DNA from 2 places in the Rossellomorea sp. GCM10028870 genome. Region 2 is predicted to be linked to the other one. Evidence: riboswitches for the same ligand, from Rfam matches in the RefSeq annotation. Region 2 holds a riboswitch; the other holds the start of a gene.
What was found. Region 2 has a riboswitch for S-adenosylmethionine ahead of ACFQWC_RS06885 (methionine biosynthesis PLP-dependent protein). Riboswitches for the same ligand answer to the same signal wherever they lie in the genome.
Positions count from the first base shown of each region.

Region 1: it holds a riboswitch for S-adenosylmethionine, as region 2 does, so the genes downstream of both, ACFQWC_RS14985 (homoserine dehydrogenase) here and ACFQWC_RS06885 (methionine biosynthesis PLP-dependent protein) in region 2, are expected to answer to the same signal.

Region 1 covers NZ_JBHTGN010000003.1:202,896-210,767, forward strand. The annotation lists gene ACFQWC_RS14970 (spore coat protein) at 1-603, shown strand, start outside; gene ACFQWC_RS14975 (L,D-transpeptidase family protein) at 727-1,221, shown strand; gene ACFQWC_RS14980 (aspartate kinase) at 1,299-2,495, opposite strand; gene ACFQWC_RS14985 (homoserine dehydrogenase) at 2,669-3,916, opposite strand; SAM riboswitch class I at 4,077-4,186, opposite strand; gene ACFQWC_RS14990 (DUF2254 domain-containing protein) at 4,447-5,832, shown strand; gene ACFQWC_RS14995 (hypothetical protein) at 5,877-6,137, opposite strand; gene ACFQWC_RS15000 (helix-turn-helix domain-containing protein) at 6,181-7,410, opposite strand; gene ACFQWC_RS15005 (protease inhibitor I9 family protein) at 7,850-7,872, opposite strand, start outside.
Region 2 covers NZ_JBHTGN010000001.1:1,310,543-1,318,414, reverse strand. The annotation lists gene ACFQWC_RS06890 (tryptophan--tRNA ligase) at 57-1,055, shown strand; SAM riboswitch class I at 1,275-1,384, shown strand; gene ACFQWC_RS06885 (methionine biosynthesis PLP-dependent protein) at 1,480-2,601, shown strand; gene metC (cystathionine beta-lyase) at 2,594-3,778, shown strand; gene ACFQWC_RS06875 (bifunctional homocysteine S-methyltransferase/methylenetetrahydrofolate reductase) at 3,794-5,644, shown strand; gene metH (methionine synthase) at 5,625-7,872, shown strand, end outside.

The sequences.
Region 1 (7,872 bases), on a different contig from region 2:
CCGGGAACTCAAATGCCACCCAATATGATGAATAACCAAAGTAAAGATCATGGTGGCCATGAACTATTTGATGCCCACGAAATTATTGCCGGGATCATCAGCATGCTGGATCAGTATCAAATGTATGATCAACACATCCAGGATCCTGAACTTAAGGATATTCTAAAGAGGCAGTCAACTTTCGTGACGACTATGTATAATACGATTGTGGGAAGCTTTTCTACAGGGCATGACCCTGCTGTACCAACCCAACAATACAAAATGACCCAATCCCACGCCACTACTTATGGGGTAAAACCAGGAACACCCAAAAAACCAAACCAATCCGTCAATGAGCTTTCAGATAAAGGCTTGTCTGCTTATATGCTTGGACAAACGAAATCTCTGGCCACCCTGCTTGCCATGACGGCTCTTGAAATGACAAATCCCGTATTACGCCGCGTTGTGGCAGACAGTGTACCGAACTTCATTGAAATGAGTTATGAGATTTTCCTCTATCAAAACAAGCATGGCTATTATCAGGTTCCTCAGCTAAATGAACAGGATATGACGCTTATGCTGCAAAGCTATACGACAGTTCCACAGCAGACCCCCCCTCAATAAGCTGCTATTTACGCCTGCGCCTTCTTTGGATGCAGGCTTTTTTATGTCCCGGCTCGTCTGATGAACCGACTTTTTCACATGTACATAGACTAAGAAAGAAAGTGAAATTGGGAGGTGTTTGAGTTGGTACACACAGTAAAGACAGGAGAAACACTTAGTCAGATATCAAGGGACTACCGGACTCCCTTGGCCGTCATCCTTAATGCTAACCCAGGTATTGACCCAGATAATATTTATCCCGGACAAACGATCACCATACCGGGGATTCCTGACGCTACTGCGAATCCCTACCGTATTCAAGTCTCTGTTAACAACCGCTGGCTGCGTTTATTCAAAGACGGCATCCAAATCAAGCAGTACCCCATTGCAGTGGGTAGAGTACTCTTCGAAACCCCAATTGGGGAATTCATCATCATTAATAAAGCACCGAATCCCGGTGGCCCCTTTGGAACGATGTGGATGAGTTTATCAAAAGAGAGTTATGGGATCCATGGGACAAATGACCCCAGTTCCATTGGGAATGCCGTGTCCAGAGGGTGTATACGCATGTATAATAAAGACGTTGAGGAGTTGGCAGGCCTCATTCCGATCGGTACACCTGTGTTGATCAGTCCATAGAAGAAGTGTATAGGGATGCCTATACACTTCTCCATTTGGGAAGTGGTGACAGTCAGATGGCATCACCACTCTTTCCTTTATAAGACAGCTCTCTTTGTTTCTATATAATCCAGTCCAAAGTGCATATGAAGGACTCTGGCCGCCTTTTCCACATCCCTTTTTTCCACAAGAGCACTTAATCCTACTGAAGATTCCCATATAGACACCTTTGAAATATGGTAGTCATGAAAAACGTTGGTAACCTTCTCTTTCACCTCATGGGATGAGTTGATGCGTCCAATCACAGATACTTTAGATAGATCTTCTCTTTGTTCTATATGGGAGTAGGCCTGATTATATTGTTCGACGATTCTCTTTACTGCTTGAAAATCCTGTTCTTTAACGATGAGGACAAGGTTTTCCCCGTACTTTACTATTTCTGTCTCGATATGGTGTGAATCGAGATCATAAAGAATCAATGACTCTCCTCCCTGGCAATCAAATATTGTGAGAACAGAGATGTCTTCCTGATGGGCCACTCCGACTATTGAAGCATTTCTATGAGTTTTCCCACTGATCAAGGTTCCACGCCCCTCATTCAAACTGGAACAAACAACAAGCGGCACGTGATGTTCCCTCGCATGTTTGATGGCTCTTGGATGCAGGACACCCGCTCCCATGGTGGCTAAGCGCAGCATCTCCTCATAGGAGAGGGTATCAATTTTCGATGCCCGGGGAACGACCCGGGGATCCGATGTATACACACCATCCACATCTGTATAGATATCACATCTGACGGCTTTTAACGCCGATGCAAGAGCAGCTGCCGTCGTATCCGAACCGCCCCTCCCTAATGTGGTCACCTCTCCTCCTTTCGTAATCCCTTGAAAGCCGGCTACTACGACGATTCGTCCGTCTGATAACTCCGATTTGATCCGATGCGTATCGATTGAGGTAATCTTCGCATTTCCGAATACTCCGTCGGTTCGGATCCCCGCCTGCCTGCCTGTCAGCGACACTGCTTCTACTCCTTGATGTTCGAGGGCCATCGTCAAAAGGGCAATCGTCACCTGCTCCCCAGTGCTTAAGAGCATATCCATTTCTCTCTTGCTTGGCTCTGTGGAAAGTTCCCCTGCCAATTTCACGAGGGTATCAGTCGTTTTATTCATAGCTGAAACCACTACGACAACGTCATGCCCCTTTTCTTTTTCTTTCAAGACATTGAAGACCATCCGTTTGATTCGATCTGTAGAACCAACAGAGGTTCCACCAAACTTTTGAACAATAATACTCAAGTGATCCCCCTACTTTCTATCAGACCTTTTTTTGAAGCTATTTTTCACTAATGGCTGCTTTCCGCTCCTGGTGCTCGCTTCCCTCGGGAGTCAAGCATCTGCCGCTCCAATCAACATCGTGATAAACATTTCCTTTAAACAACGATCGATATGATACTTGGTTAATACTTTTTTTATGAAACGGCGACGCCAGTTTTCACCTCATTTTCCAACGGAATTTCTTTTAGAATAGAAACGGCTTGAATATCGTCATGTGTCCTTAGAAGAGTTTGAAGTGTGTCTTTGCTACCTTCAACAAAAACATACAAGTAATCGTCCAGCTGAATGCGATCCTTTAATGTAAACGATGGGATCCAGCTTTGATAATCTTCATTTTCACGGATCCTCAGAACCCATTGGTGGCTGCTCTCTTGATGAACTTCCCCGGTGCTCACTGTGCTTTGGGCAGAGTCCGTATACTTCCGTTCTATCAATGAAAGAAAATCCTCTACCATGGCGCTTCCGGTAGGTAATTTACCGGCCCCGGGACCCAGCAGGGTGATCCTGCCTACAAGGCTGCCCTTTAGCGAGATGGCATTTTCCACATCCTCCACACCGTAAAACGGATGGGTGTCATGGACAAGGATTGGTTCGACTTCACCCGTGATATGATTTGAAGAATCCCGTTCAAGGGAACCTACATGCTTAAATCGCAATCGAAATGATTCCGCTGCTTGAAGCCATTCTGCAGTCAGGTGTGATATTCCTTTTCGTCTGATATCCTTCCAGTCCGGCTGCTTGCCAAATGCCGTTTGACTTAAAATGAGAAGTTTATAGAAAGCATCATAGCCTTCAATATCACTGGTCGGATCAGCTTCAGCATACCCCTTCTCCTGGGATTGCTTTAACGCTGTCTCAAAGGAGATTCCACGTTTTCTCATTTGCGATAAGATGAAATTGGACGTCCCATTCAGAATTCCTTGAACCCGTTCAATCTCATTCACCTTAAGAAGCTGCCTGATACTGCCGATCACGGGAATCCCCCCCGCTGTCGTCGCTTCGAAACCTATGGTTACCCCATTATTTCTCGCCTTTTCCAATAGATCCGGACCATATTTAGCAAACATGGCTTTATTTGCTGTGACAATATGAATTCCCTTCTCGATGGCTTTGGTTAAATACGTATGACCCGGTTCTTCACCTACGATTGCTTCAAAGATCACATGAAGATCCGGGATATCCAGAATTTCTTGAAAATCCGTTGTGACCTTAATGGACGAATCAATGTTTCGTTGTTTAACAGGATCCTTAATAAGGATGGCCCTTACCTTTACCTCTTTACCGAGGACTTCCCTTATTCTTTCCTGATGGGTATCAATGGCTTCACAGACTCCTTGCCCGACTGTTCCAAACCCCAGAAGTGCCACATTTATCGTTGACATGCTTCAGCCTCCTAAGTATCTTTTTTTCAATTTTTCACTTGCTTGATTCATTCCTTTGAAGATCCACCCTGAGAGACGAAGATAGCAATGTGGGAAAGAAAGAGGGTATACAGAAAAGCCCTCTTCTTTTTAAGAAGAGGGCTAAATAATCATGCTCCTCCCCTTATCTTCCAGATCCGTATAGATCTGTAGGAATTGGCACCTTTACAGTCTGATCCTGTAGGTTGCCGGGCTTCATCGGGCCTATCCCTCCGCCGCTCTTGATAAGAGATATATCGTTTCGTTTTGGTATTACTTGCTATTTGAGTATGAATTGGATTATATAGGGGATTCATTCCTTCGTCAATACCATTTTTGGTATTTTTAAAAAATTCTTTCTAATGTCAATGGGTAGGGTAATTCCTATTGGTTTACTTGAGATTCGACTCCATCTACGAGCCTATAAATCTAATTTGCAGAGAGACGTTTTAACATGATCTGGCAGGGAAAACTAATCCATATCCCTTTATTTGAAAGGAACCGAATCTATTATGCTGAAAAAAGTGCTTCCCTTATCCATCAGAAAATATCTGCTCATGTCAAAACGGCAACGAATGCGTGAGATCCGACTGAACATTTGGTATATGCCATTCTTTTATATTTGTTTTTCCATACTCCTTGTAGCACTCACCCTCTACTTAGATCTGTATGCAGACATTTCTCAGTATACACTCGATTTTTTAAGTATGGATGCATCTGTTACACGCATGCTTGTCAGCACACTCATCGGGGCCATCCTGACGCTCAGTGCTTTCACCTTGAATTCACTGCTTGTTGTACTCACGATGTTCAGTGGTCAATTTTCGCCAAGGATGCTCCTTGATTTCATTTCGGACAAACAAACGCAACATGCCCTCGGAATTTTCAATGGCAGCTTTGTATATGTACTGCTTCTCTTTCTTTTTATCGGAGATTCAAAGAAAGAATTGTTTGTTGCTGCCCCGACCATGACGATCGGACTTGCATTCCTTACTGCTGTCACTTTTATCTTTTTCATTAATCATGCGTCTACTTGGATGCAGGTACACAATATCACGTACAATATGAAGCAGGTTTCTGAGGTGATGATCAATCAAACGCTGAAACATGACTTAGAAGCCCACCGAACTAGAAACACCGGCGATATAATGGAGCACCATAAGGAGAATATCATTCATGTGAAGTCAAGAGAGTCGGGATATATACAGTTGATTGATTTTCATGGAATGATTGAAGCGGCAAAAAATGATCAACTTGTCATACAGCTCCACTATAAAGTCGGGGATTATGTTTTGGCGGGGAATGAATTGGTGAGCATTTGGGGACCTGAAACCAAGGATATTTCTACTAATCACTATCTCGACTTTATCGAAATGGGCCATAAGGAGACGGAAATTCAAGACCTGCAAATGGGAATTCATAAGCTTGCAGAAGTAGCAATCAAATCCCTTGGAAATGATGATCCTAAAACAGCCTCCAATACGATTGATCAAATGGCCGATCTGATGATAACAGTTGAAGATCACCTATCCTTCACCCCGTATTTAATCGATCAAGAAGGAAAAATACGAGTCATTCTCCAGACAGAAGCATTTGAATACTATCTATATCGGGGATTTGGCTATATCAGGCATTATGCAAAAGAAAATCATCTCATCATTACTGACATCGTTCGGGCACTCGCTCTTATTGCAGAGTCCATTGACCCCTCTAAGCACAAAGCCATATGGGAATTCGCCTGTAATACCATTGATCATATTGAAAAAGAAGTGATTTATGAATTGGATAAAACGTTTCTTCTGCAGGAAGTTCATAAACTGGCACGTTTTACCCAAGAGCTTGACGAATATAAAGAAATAGAAAAGAAATTCTATCCTTCCGCAAATAAAAATGTATAAAAGAGCTTCATTTCTCCCCATGAGAAATGAAGCTTTTTTATACACTAAATCCACGTTTCAACTATGTTCGAATCTTCTCCTTGGGCTTTCGGAACCAAAGAGAATCGTTCCGGAATTTCACTTCTGACCGCTTCTAAACTGGGTCTCATCAAAATATAATGCGTCGGTTGATTCACGTCAAATAGTCTTGCTACAAACATACCTTGATAATCTTGCGGGTTGGAATAAATACAGATGATGGGCATTTTATAATCACTTAATGTCACCTCATCAAATGATGATATTAAACGATCCGGGTTTTCCATCGAACCTCTCCTTTACTGTGTAATTGTTCATGTCATTTAACCGTTAGCTTAAAACGCATACTTTTCCTTTTGCCTCTCTCCCACTCATTCGATTATGAATGTAGAGTTTTTGAATGTAATAGTTGCACTCAGCGTATTGCCCTTTTTCCTTCAATAGAGGGATGATGACATTCTCTACATATTGATAATATGCTTCCTCTCCCTCTTGAACCCTGACCTCAAGCATCGTAAAGAAAGTTTCCATGTAGGGGTTTTCCATATCTTTTACAGATGCCTGACCCTCTTCTATTAAACTTGCATATTTTTCTTTATTTACGGAACCGTCCACATTCATGGAACTATCAATATAGCCAAAAAGGCTGTTTCCATACATTTCTTTATAGGACTCATGTCTCAATAATCCATATGCTATGTGAAATGCATCTCTTGCCTTTCTATCATCCATTACTTCTCGATAAAGATTCCCTAAATTCAGGTGAAGAACGGCTTTTCTTCTATGATCATGCAGATTATCACAATGTTGGATCAACTCGTCATATTTCTCTACCAACGAGGCCAGATTCTTTCCTTCACTTCTGCCTTCCGCTACCAACTGAATCGTAGAAGCATCCAGGCACCTAGTAAAATTAAACGTTTCTTTGAAATAATTCAGAGCCAGCTGACTATAACGCAGGGACTTGTCATGCTGACCAAGATCATGATAGCCAACTGACATATGATAATAGGATTCAGGATTGGAATAAATATCTCGATCTATTTTCTCCAAATACTTTATGGCTGTTTGCGGATTTCCTTTTGCAAGCTCATACATGCCTTTTATATGATAGTATAACTGGAAATCATAATCGAACATATGGAAGGAAAGACGTTTATTAGAAAACTGACTTAAATAGAATGCAGCTTCTTTTATCTCCCCTTTCATAATAAAGTACCTTGCTTTCAGTAGCTTAAAGGTGCCATTCAATGTTTCAATTTTGATTAATGGATTTTGTTCGATGGTCTCCTTCAATAATTCGATCTTTCCATTTACCTGCTTGATCATGACATCATGCCACAATTCTAAATCTAATCGTAATTTTTTATACGCCTTTAACTCTTTCTCGACGTTAATATTTAACCTTTGATTGAATAATTCGATCTTATCTTTCGTAATCTGTAAGTGTCCGCTTTCAATTTTACTGATATGGCCAGGTGTACAGATTCCATCGCCCACCTGCTTTTGGGTCATCCCCTTAAATATCCTATAATACTTTATAAATGTACCAATATGCATGATTTAACCTCCAGGGTGACGTAGTATAAGTTGGTTCATTTCATCCAAACAACAGTTCCAACGCTTTTGATTTTTATTTTAATATAGGTTCTACTTCTATTATACTAGTAAGTGATCATGAAAAAATTGGGGTTTTCAGCAGGTTTTCCGAAGTCTCAAACAAAACTATTTACCCAGTTCTTTTTTCGTACACTGCTAATTATTTTGCTCTTATAAGTACATTTAAAAGAAATATCGGCACTAAAACTTATATATTTTAAAAATTCCTAATTATATGGCTTTTTGGATAAAACAAGTTTAGTTCTTTAGACCTAATCCATTTTCCCGATTTCTTGCACATTTTTTATGCTATTTTCCGAAAATGATTGTGGCTTTTAAATTTAGTAAAAAAAGATAACCGGCGCACCTGACTAATTCAAGGTGTGCCGGTTATCTTTTTTTACATTTGATCTGAAGGTTGGA
Region 2 (7,872 bases):
GGGGATGAGAAGCCCTTTTTGTGTTTGGTTTTATTATTTTAGACGGGGGGATTGTTATGAAAAAACAAGTTCTGACTGGTATCAAACCAACAGGCAGGATTCATTTAGGGAATTATATTGGCGCCATTAAACCGGCATTACGATTGGCAGAGAATCAATCCTACAACACCGCTTATTTTGTTGCGGATTATCATGGGTTAACGAAGATACATGATCAGCATGAAATGAAAGAACTATCTTATGGAGTGGCGGCAGCTTGGTTAGCATTAGGGTTGGATCCTGATCGAGCGATTTTTTACCGTCAATCTGATGTACCTGAGATTTTTGAATTAAGCTGGATCCTCGCTTGCTTTGCACCGAAAGGATTAATGAACCGGGCCCATGCATATAAATCAATAGTTGAAGATAATCAAAAAAGGGGCAGAGAAGTAGATGCAGGGGTCAACATGGGCTTATTCACCTACCCGATATTGATGGCGGCGGATATCCTTCTATTCCAAACGGAACTGGTTCCTGTCGGTAAAGATCAAATTCAGCATGTCGAAATTGCAAGGGACATTGCAGAAAACTTTAATAAGCAATATGGCGAAACATTTGTTCTTCCCGATTATGTGATACAGGAAGAAACATCTGTTCTACCGGGACTTGATGGACGAAAAATGAGTAAAAGCTATAACAATACCATCCCATTATTTGAAGAATCAAAAAAGCTTCAAAAACTAATCAATAAAATCAAAACAGATTCTTCACCCCCTGAGGAGCCTAAGGATCCTGAATCGTCCGTCATATTTTCGCTTTATAAGGAATTTGCAACATCCGATCAAGTTGAAGAAATGAGAAGGAGATTTCAAGGCGGAATAGGGTGGGGAGAAGCGAAAAAAGAGCTATTCCAAGTCATGAATTCATTTATCGAGGAACCTCGATCCAAATATGAAGAACTAATAGCCAACCCCAAGAGGCTGGATGCCATTTTAAAAGAAGGAGCCGATAAAGCAAGAGAAAAGACGATTCCATTTATGAAAGAAATTAAAAGGAAAATGGGTATCTTTCATTAAATAAAATGAATCGCTCTATTTTTTGAATTCAGCCATTCATCTGGAGTTGATTGGAGGGAATGTGCGGACCTCTGCAAGAATATAGAAGCAGACGAAAAACGGCTCAAAAAGTTGCGTCACTATGTATGCTTCATTTTCGGATAATTCATAATTCTCATTGACATTTGTTCTTCTTTGTTATAAGTTATGGGAAAGTTATTTTTCACAAAATCATATAGTTTCTTATCAAGAGAGGTAGAGGGACTGGCCCGAAGACACCTCAGCAACCAGCCACAGTTTTAGGTATGGTGCTAATTCCAGCAAGTTGATGTCAACTTGGACGATAAGAGGGAGAACGAACGTACAAAACCTTCTTATTTTCATTAAGAAGGTTTTTTTGTTTTTTCCCTTTTCGTTTACAGGGAAAGAAAAGGAGAGAAGAATATTGAAAAAACATATTGATACTTTGCTTGTCCAGGCGGGAAACCGGAAAGATCCTGCAACGGGTGCTGTGAGCCTACCCATTCATTTATCGACTGCTTATGAACATAAGGGGATTGGGCAATCGACAGGCTATGATTACACAAGAACAGGAAATCCAACCCGCGCAACCTTAGAAGACACCCTCACTCAATTGGAAGAAGGGCACAGAGGGTTTGCCTTCAGCTCGGGGATGGCAGCGATTCAGGCAATCCTTAGCTTATTTTCCAGCGGGGATGAATTGATTGTTTCGAAAGACCTATACGGCGGGAGCTACCGTTTGTTCGTACAGTATGAAGCACAATATAGTATCAAATTTCATTTCGTCGATACAAGTGATGCCGGCTCCATAGAAGAACAAATTTCTAAGAGAACAAAGGCCATCTTTCTTGAAACGCCAACCAATCCATTAATGAATGAAGCAAGCATTTCTGAGGTTGCTGGAATCGCAAAGTGTAACGGGTTGCTTTTAATTGTCGATAATACCTTCTACACACCTGTTCTTCAAAAGCCACTCACTGAAGGAGCAGACATAGTTATTCACAGCGCCACGAAATACTTAGGGGGCCATAATGACGTGCTGGCAGGTGTTGTGGTTGTAAACACAGAGGAGCTGGCGGGAAAAATCTGCACCATTCAAAATTCCATCGGCGCGGTTCTCTCACCATTTGATTGTTGGCTTTTATTAAGAGGGATGAAAACCCTTAGTCTCCGAATGGCTCAACATGAAAAAAACGCAAGAAAACTAGCAAAATATCTTGAAGGGCACGAATGTGTAACGGACGTTTTATATCCGGGAAAAGGCGGCATGCTTTCCTTTCGAATCGCAAAGGAAGAATGGGTGGATCCCTTTCTCAAACACTTAAAAGTTATTACGTTTGCTGAAAGTTTAGGAGGGGTTGAAAGCTTTATCACCTACCCCGCAACCCAAACACATGCAGACATTCCCGAAGAAGAAAGAAATAGGTTGGGTATCTGCAACAGGCTCCTGCGGTTCTCTGTAGGAATTGAATTTATTGATGACCTGATTGAAGACCTGGAGAATGTATTTCAACAATTGGAAAAAGAGGTGCTTACGTATGAGTAAAAAACCATTTTCACTTCAGACGTCACTCATTCATTCTCACGGATTTGATAAAGAAACAGGAGCGGTCTCTACACCGTTACATCATGCTACAACCTTTCACCAACAGGATTTTGATCAATATGGAACATATGACTACAGCCGTTCGGGAAATCCGACGAGGGAAACTGTTGAAGAAACGATAGCGGAATTGGAAGGTGGAGTAAGAGGCTTTGCCTTTTCATCAGGGATGGCGGCAATCTCCACAAGCTTTTTATTATTATCGAGTGGCGACCACGTTCTAGTATCAGAAGAAGTGTACGGTGGGACATACAGAATGATTACAGAGGTCCTCACTAAATTTGGGATTGAATATTCATTTGTGAACATGAAGGATCTTCATGAAGTGGCTTGTTCAATTAAACACAATACGAAAGTGATTTATATGGAGACACCTTCCAATCCGCTTCTGAACATCACCGATATTGAAGGAGTCGTGAAGCTTGCCAAGGCGAATGGATGTTTAACGTTTCTGGATAATACCTTCATGACTCCCCTGCTGCAAAGACCGATCAGCTTAGGTGTTGATGTTGTTCTTCACAGTGCCACTAAGTTTCTTGCCGGACATAGTGACGTCTTGGCGGGGCTCGCGGTAACGGGAAATGAAGAGATTGCCAGGAAGCTTGCTTTCTTGCAGAATTCTTTCGGTGCGGTCCTCGGTGTCCAGGATTGCTGGTTGCTCTTAAGAGGGCTGAAAACACTGCATGTACGATTGAAGGAATCATCAGAATCCGCTTATAAGATTGCGAGCTTCTTAGAAAAGAGAAAGGAAGTAGAAGAAGTGTATTATCCAGGCTTGAGCTATCATCCCGGTCGTGAAATTCAAGTCCGACAAGCAGAGGGTCCTGGAGCGGTTCTTTCCTTCCGGTTAAAGGGTGCAGAGGAAGTGAAGCAACTCATACAAAATGTAAACATTCCCGTATTCGCCGTAAGTTTAGGAGCTGTTGAATCAATTCTATCCTATCCATCAAGGATGTCACATGCTTCTATGCCGAAAGCTGAACGGGAAAGGAGAGGGATTACTGATGGTTTATTACGATTATCAGTAGGACTTGAAAACGTGGATGAATTGATTAACGATCTTCATAAAGGTTTAGATAGTATTCAAAAGACCAACCGAAACAACGTTATAAATTTATAAAAAGGAGGGAATGTCATGAAGCCGTTGCTAGAAGCACTGAAAGAGAGAATCTTGATTGCAGATGGGGCCATTGGAACGTTGTTGTATTCATATGGAGTGGACAGATGCTTTGAAGAATTGAATCTTTCCCACCCAAATGAAGTGTTGAAAGTCCATAAGGAGTATATTGATGCAGGAGCAGATATCATTCAGACCAATACGTATGGAGCCAATTATCAAAAGCTTTCCAGATACGGATTGGAGGATTCGGTTAAGGAAATAAATACAGCTGCAGTGCGTCTAGCAAGAAAAGCCGCTGGTGTTAACACCTATATTCTGGGGACCATCGGGGGAATCAGGGGCATTAAACAAAATGTGTCGCTGGAAGAAATCAAAAGAAGCTTTCGGGAACAGCTTTACTGTTTATTATTAGAAGGTGTAGATGGCATCTTGCTTGAGACCTATTATGATTTCGAGGAATTAACCACGGTTTTAAACATTGTCAAACGTGAAACGGACATTCCTGTCATTGCTCAAGTTTCTCTACATGAAACAGGAGTTCTTCAAAATGGAATGGAGATAAAAGACGCACTTCAGCAATTAGAATTATTAGGGGCCGATGTTGTCGGTATCAATTGCCGCATGGGGCCATTTCATATGGTGAACTCATTAGAGGAAGTTCCATTACCTAAAAGGGCATTTCTTTCCGTCTATCCAAACGCCAGTCTGCCAAACTATGAAGAAGGTCGATTCTATTACTCTGCTGAGCCTGATTACTTTGGGGATATAAGCAATGAGTTGCGACTGCAAGGTGCAAGAATCATTGGAGGCTGCTGTGGAACCACACCTGATCACATTCGTTCTGTAGCAAGCAGATTAAAAAGCCGTGAGCCTGTTAAAGAGAAAGTGGTGAAAGCAAAAAAGGTTGTTCAGTTATCATCACCTTCAATCAGGGGAAACTTGCTGCATGAGCATGTAAGAGAAAAGAAAACACTCATTGTTGAACTCGATCCACCTAAACATCTCGACACAAAGCTGTTCTTCCAAGGGGCTGAGGCATTAAAGAAAGCTGGAATTGACGCACTCACGCTTGCTGATAATCCGTTAGCATCTCCTCGTATTAGTAATGACGCCATTGGGAGTCTGGTCAGGTCCAAATTTGATCTTACACCTTTAGTTCACATCACTTGCAGGGACCGTAACCTGATAGGACTTCAATCCCATCTTATGGGATTGCACACGTTGGGCATTCACAATATTTTAGCGATTACGGGTGACCCGGCGAAGATTGGAGACTTTCCTGGGGCAGCATCCGTTTATGATTTATCTTCCCTTGAACTTATTGAACTCATCAAACAAAACAATGAGGGGATATCCTTTTCCGGTAAGTCACTCCGGGAACGTACTCAATTTTCAGTAGGAGCGGCCTTTAATCCAAATTTCCGTCATTTAGACGCTTCTGTAAAAAGGCTTGAAAAGAAAAAGAAAGCCGGAGCTGACTATTTCATTTCTCAACCGATCTTTGGGAAAGAACAGCTGATTCAAGTACATGAAGCTACGAAGCATTTAGATGTTCCGATCTTTATCGGAATCATGCCATTAATCAGTTCGAGAAATGCTGAGTTTCTCCATCATGAAGTACCGGGAATCAATGTTCCAGAAGAAACAAGAAAAAGAATGAAGGAAGCGGGAAGTGATCCTGTAGTTGCAAGAGCAGTTGGAATGGATATTGCAAAAGACTTACTTGATACAGCAATAGATCTTTTTAATGGGATTTATCTTATCACGCCTTTTGTCAGGTACGATATGAGCATTGAACTGATTCATCATATACAAGAGAAAACCAGCACAGAAAGAGAGGTTCCCTATGGCCATCACTTTGTTTGAAGAACAGCTTAGGAAAAAAATACTCGTACTCGATGGAGCAATGGGAACGATGCTTCAACAAGCGAATTTATCCCCAGAGGATTTTGGTGGAGAAGAGCTTGAAGGATGTAATGAAAATCTGGTTTTAACAGCGCCGGAGGTCATCTATCAGATTCACCTGGAATATTTGAAAGCAGGGGCTGATGTGATTGAAACGAATACGTTTGGGGCAACCCCCATTGTGTTGGACGAATATGATATAGGATCTAAAGCATACGAAATCAATAAAGTAGCAGCTGAAATCGCCAAAAAAGCAGTAGAAGATGTCTCAACTTCCGAGTGGCCCAGGTTTGTTGCAGGATCTCTCGGTCCCACTACCAAAACCTTATCTGTTACAGGAGGGGTAAGCTTCGATGACTTAGTAGACAACTACCGGGTTCAAGCAGAAGGTCTTCTCGATGGAGGAGTCGATGTCCTGTTACTTGAAACGAGTCAGGATGCGTTAAATGTAAAAGCAGCAAACCTCGGAATTCGAACTGCTTTTGAATCAAGAGGGAAAGTGATCCCCATTTTGTTATCCGGAACCATTGAGCCTATGGGCACTACACTCGCCGGCCAGAACATCGAAGCATTTTATTTATCCCTTGAACATTTAAACCCTTTGGTAGTTGGTCTAAACTGCGCAACAGGACCTGAATTTATGCGTGACCATATCCGTTCCTTATCAAGCTTAGCCACTACCTATGTAAGCTGTTATCCGAATGCAGGACTTCCTGATGAAGAAGGAAATTACAATGAGACGGCTGATTCACTCAGTATAAAGATGAAAGGTTTTGCTGAGAAAGGCTGGGTGAATCTTGTTGGAGGGTGCTGTGGAACGACACCGGAGCATATTCGTGCCCTTTCAAATGTGGTAAAGGGATTACCTCCTCGTAAACCCAATGAGTCTCACCCTCATGCGGTGTCGGGAATTGAAGCGTTCGTCTATGAGGATGCAGACAGAAGACCGATTCTGGTCGGAGAGCGGACGAATGTCATCGGTTCACGTAAATTTAAACGATTGATTGCAGAAAATAAGATAGAAGAAGCGTCAGAGATTGCGAGAGCACAAGTGAAAAATGGAGCTCAGGTGATCGATATCTGCCTTGCAGATCCCGATCGTGAAGAAGTAGATGATATGAATGTATTTATCCAGGAGGTTGTGAAAAAAGTAAAAGTTCCACTTGTCATTGATTCAACGGATGAGAAAGTGCTAGAGACCGCTTTAAAATATTCTCAAGGGAAAGTAATCATTAACTCGATTAATCTTGAAGACGGAGAGGAGCGGTTTGAGAAGATTACAAAGCTGATGAAGGAATACGGAGCGGCGGTTGTAGTAGGGACGATTGATGAAAAAGGAATGGGTGTATCAGTCGCACGTAAGGTAGACATTGCCCTTCGTTCACATAAACTGTTAACAGAGAAATATGGGGTTGCCTCAGAAGACATCATCTTTGACCCTCTCGTATTCCCTGTGGGAACAGGGGATCAGCAATATATCGGTTCAGCCAATGCCACCGTTGAAGGGATAAGACGGATTAAGGAAGCCTTACCTGAATGCCCTCATATCTTAGGGGTTAGTAATGTTTCTTTTGGACTGCCTCCTGTCGGAAGAGAAGTCCTCAATGCTGTGTATCTTTATCACTGTACAAAAGCGGGCCTTGATTATGCCATAGTCAATACGGAAAAACTAGAGCGCTTTGCCTCTATTCCTGAAGAAGAAGTTCGAATGGCGGAGAAACTCTTATTTGAAACGACGGATGAAACCCTGGCTGAATTTACAGCATTTTATAGAGGGAAAAAGAAAGAAGTAAAGGTACCCGTCAATACTATGAATCTAGAGGAGAGACTGGCTCATTATGTGGTGGAAGGGACGAAGGAGGGACTGATTGCCGATTTAAATATCGCCTTGGAGAAATATGATGCTCCCCTGGATATCATCAATGGCCCCCTTATGGCCGGAATGAGTGAAGTCGGAAGATTATTTAATGATAACCAGCTGATTGTAGCGGAGGTATTACAGAGTGCCGAAGTCATGAAAGCATCCGTTGCTCATTTGGAACCACATATGGAACAAACGGAAAGTTCATCTTCGAAAGGCAAAGTGATCTTAGCTACGGTTAAGGGGGATGTTCATGATATCGGTAAGAATCTCGTTGATATTATTCTCAGTAATAATGGATATAAAGTGATTGATTTAGGCATTAAAG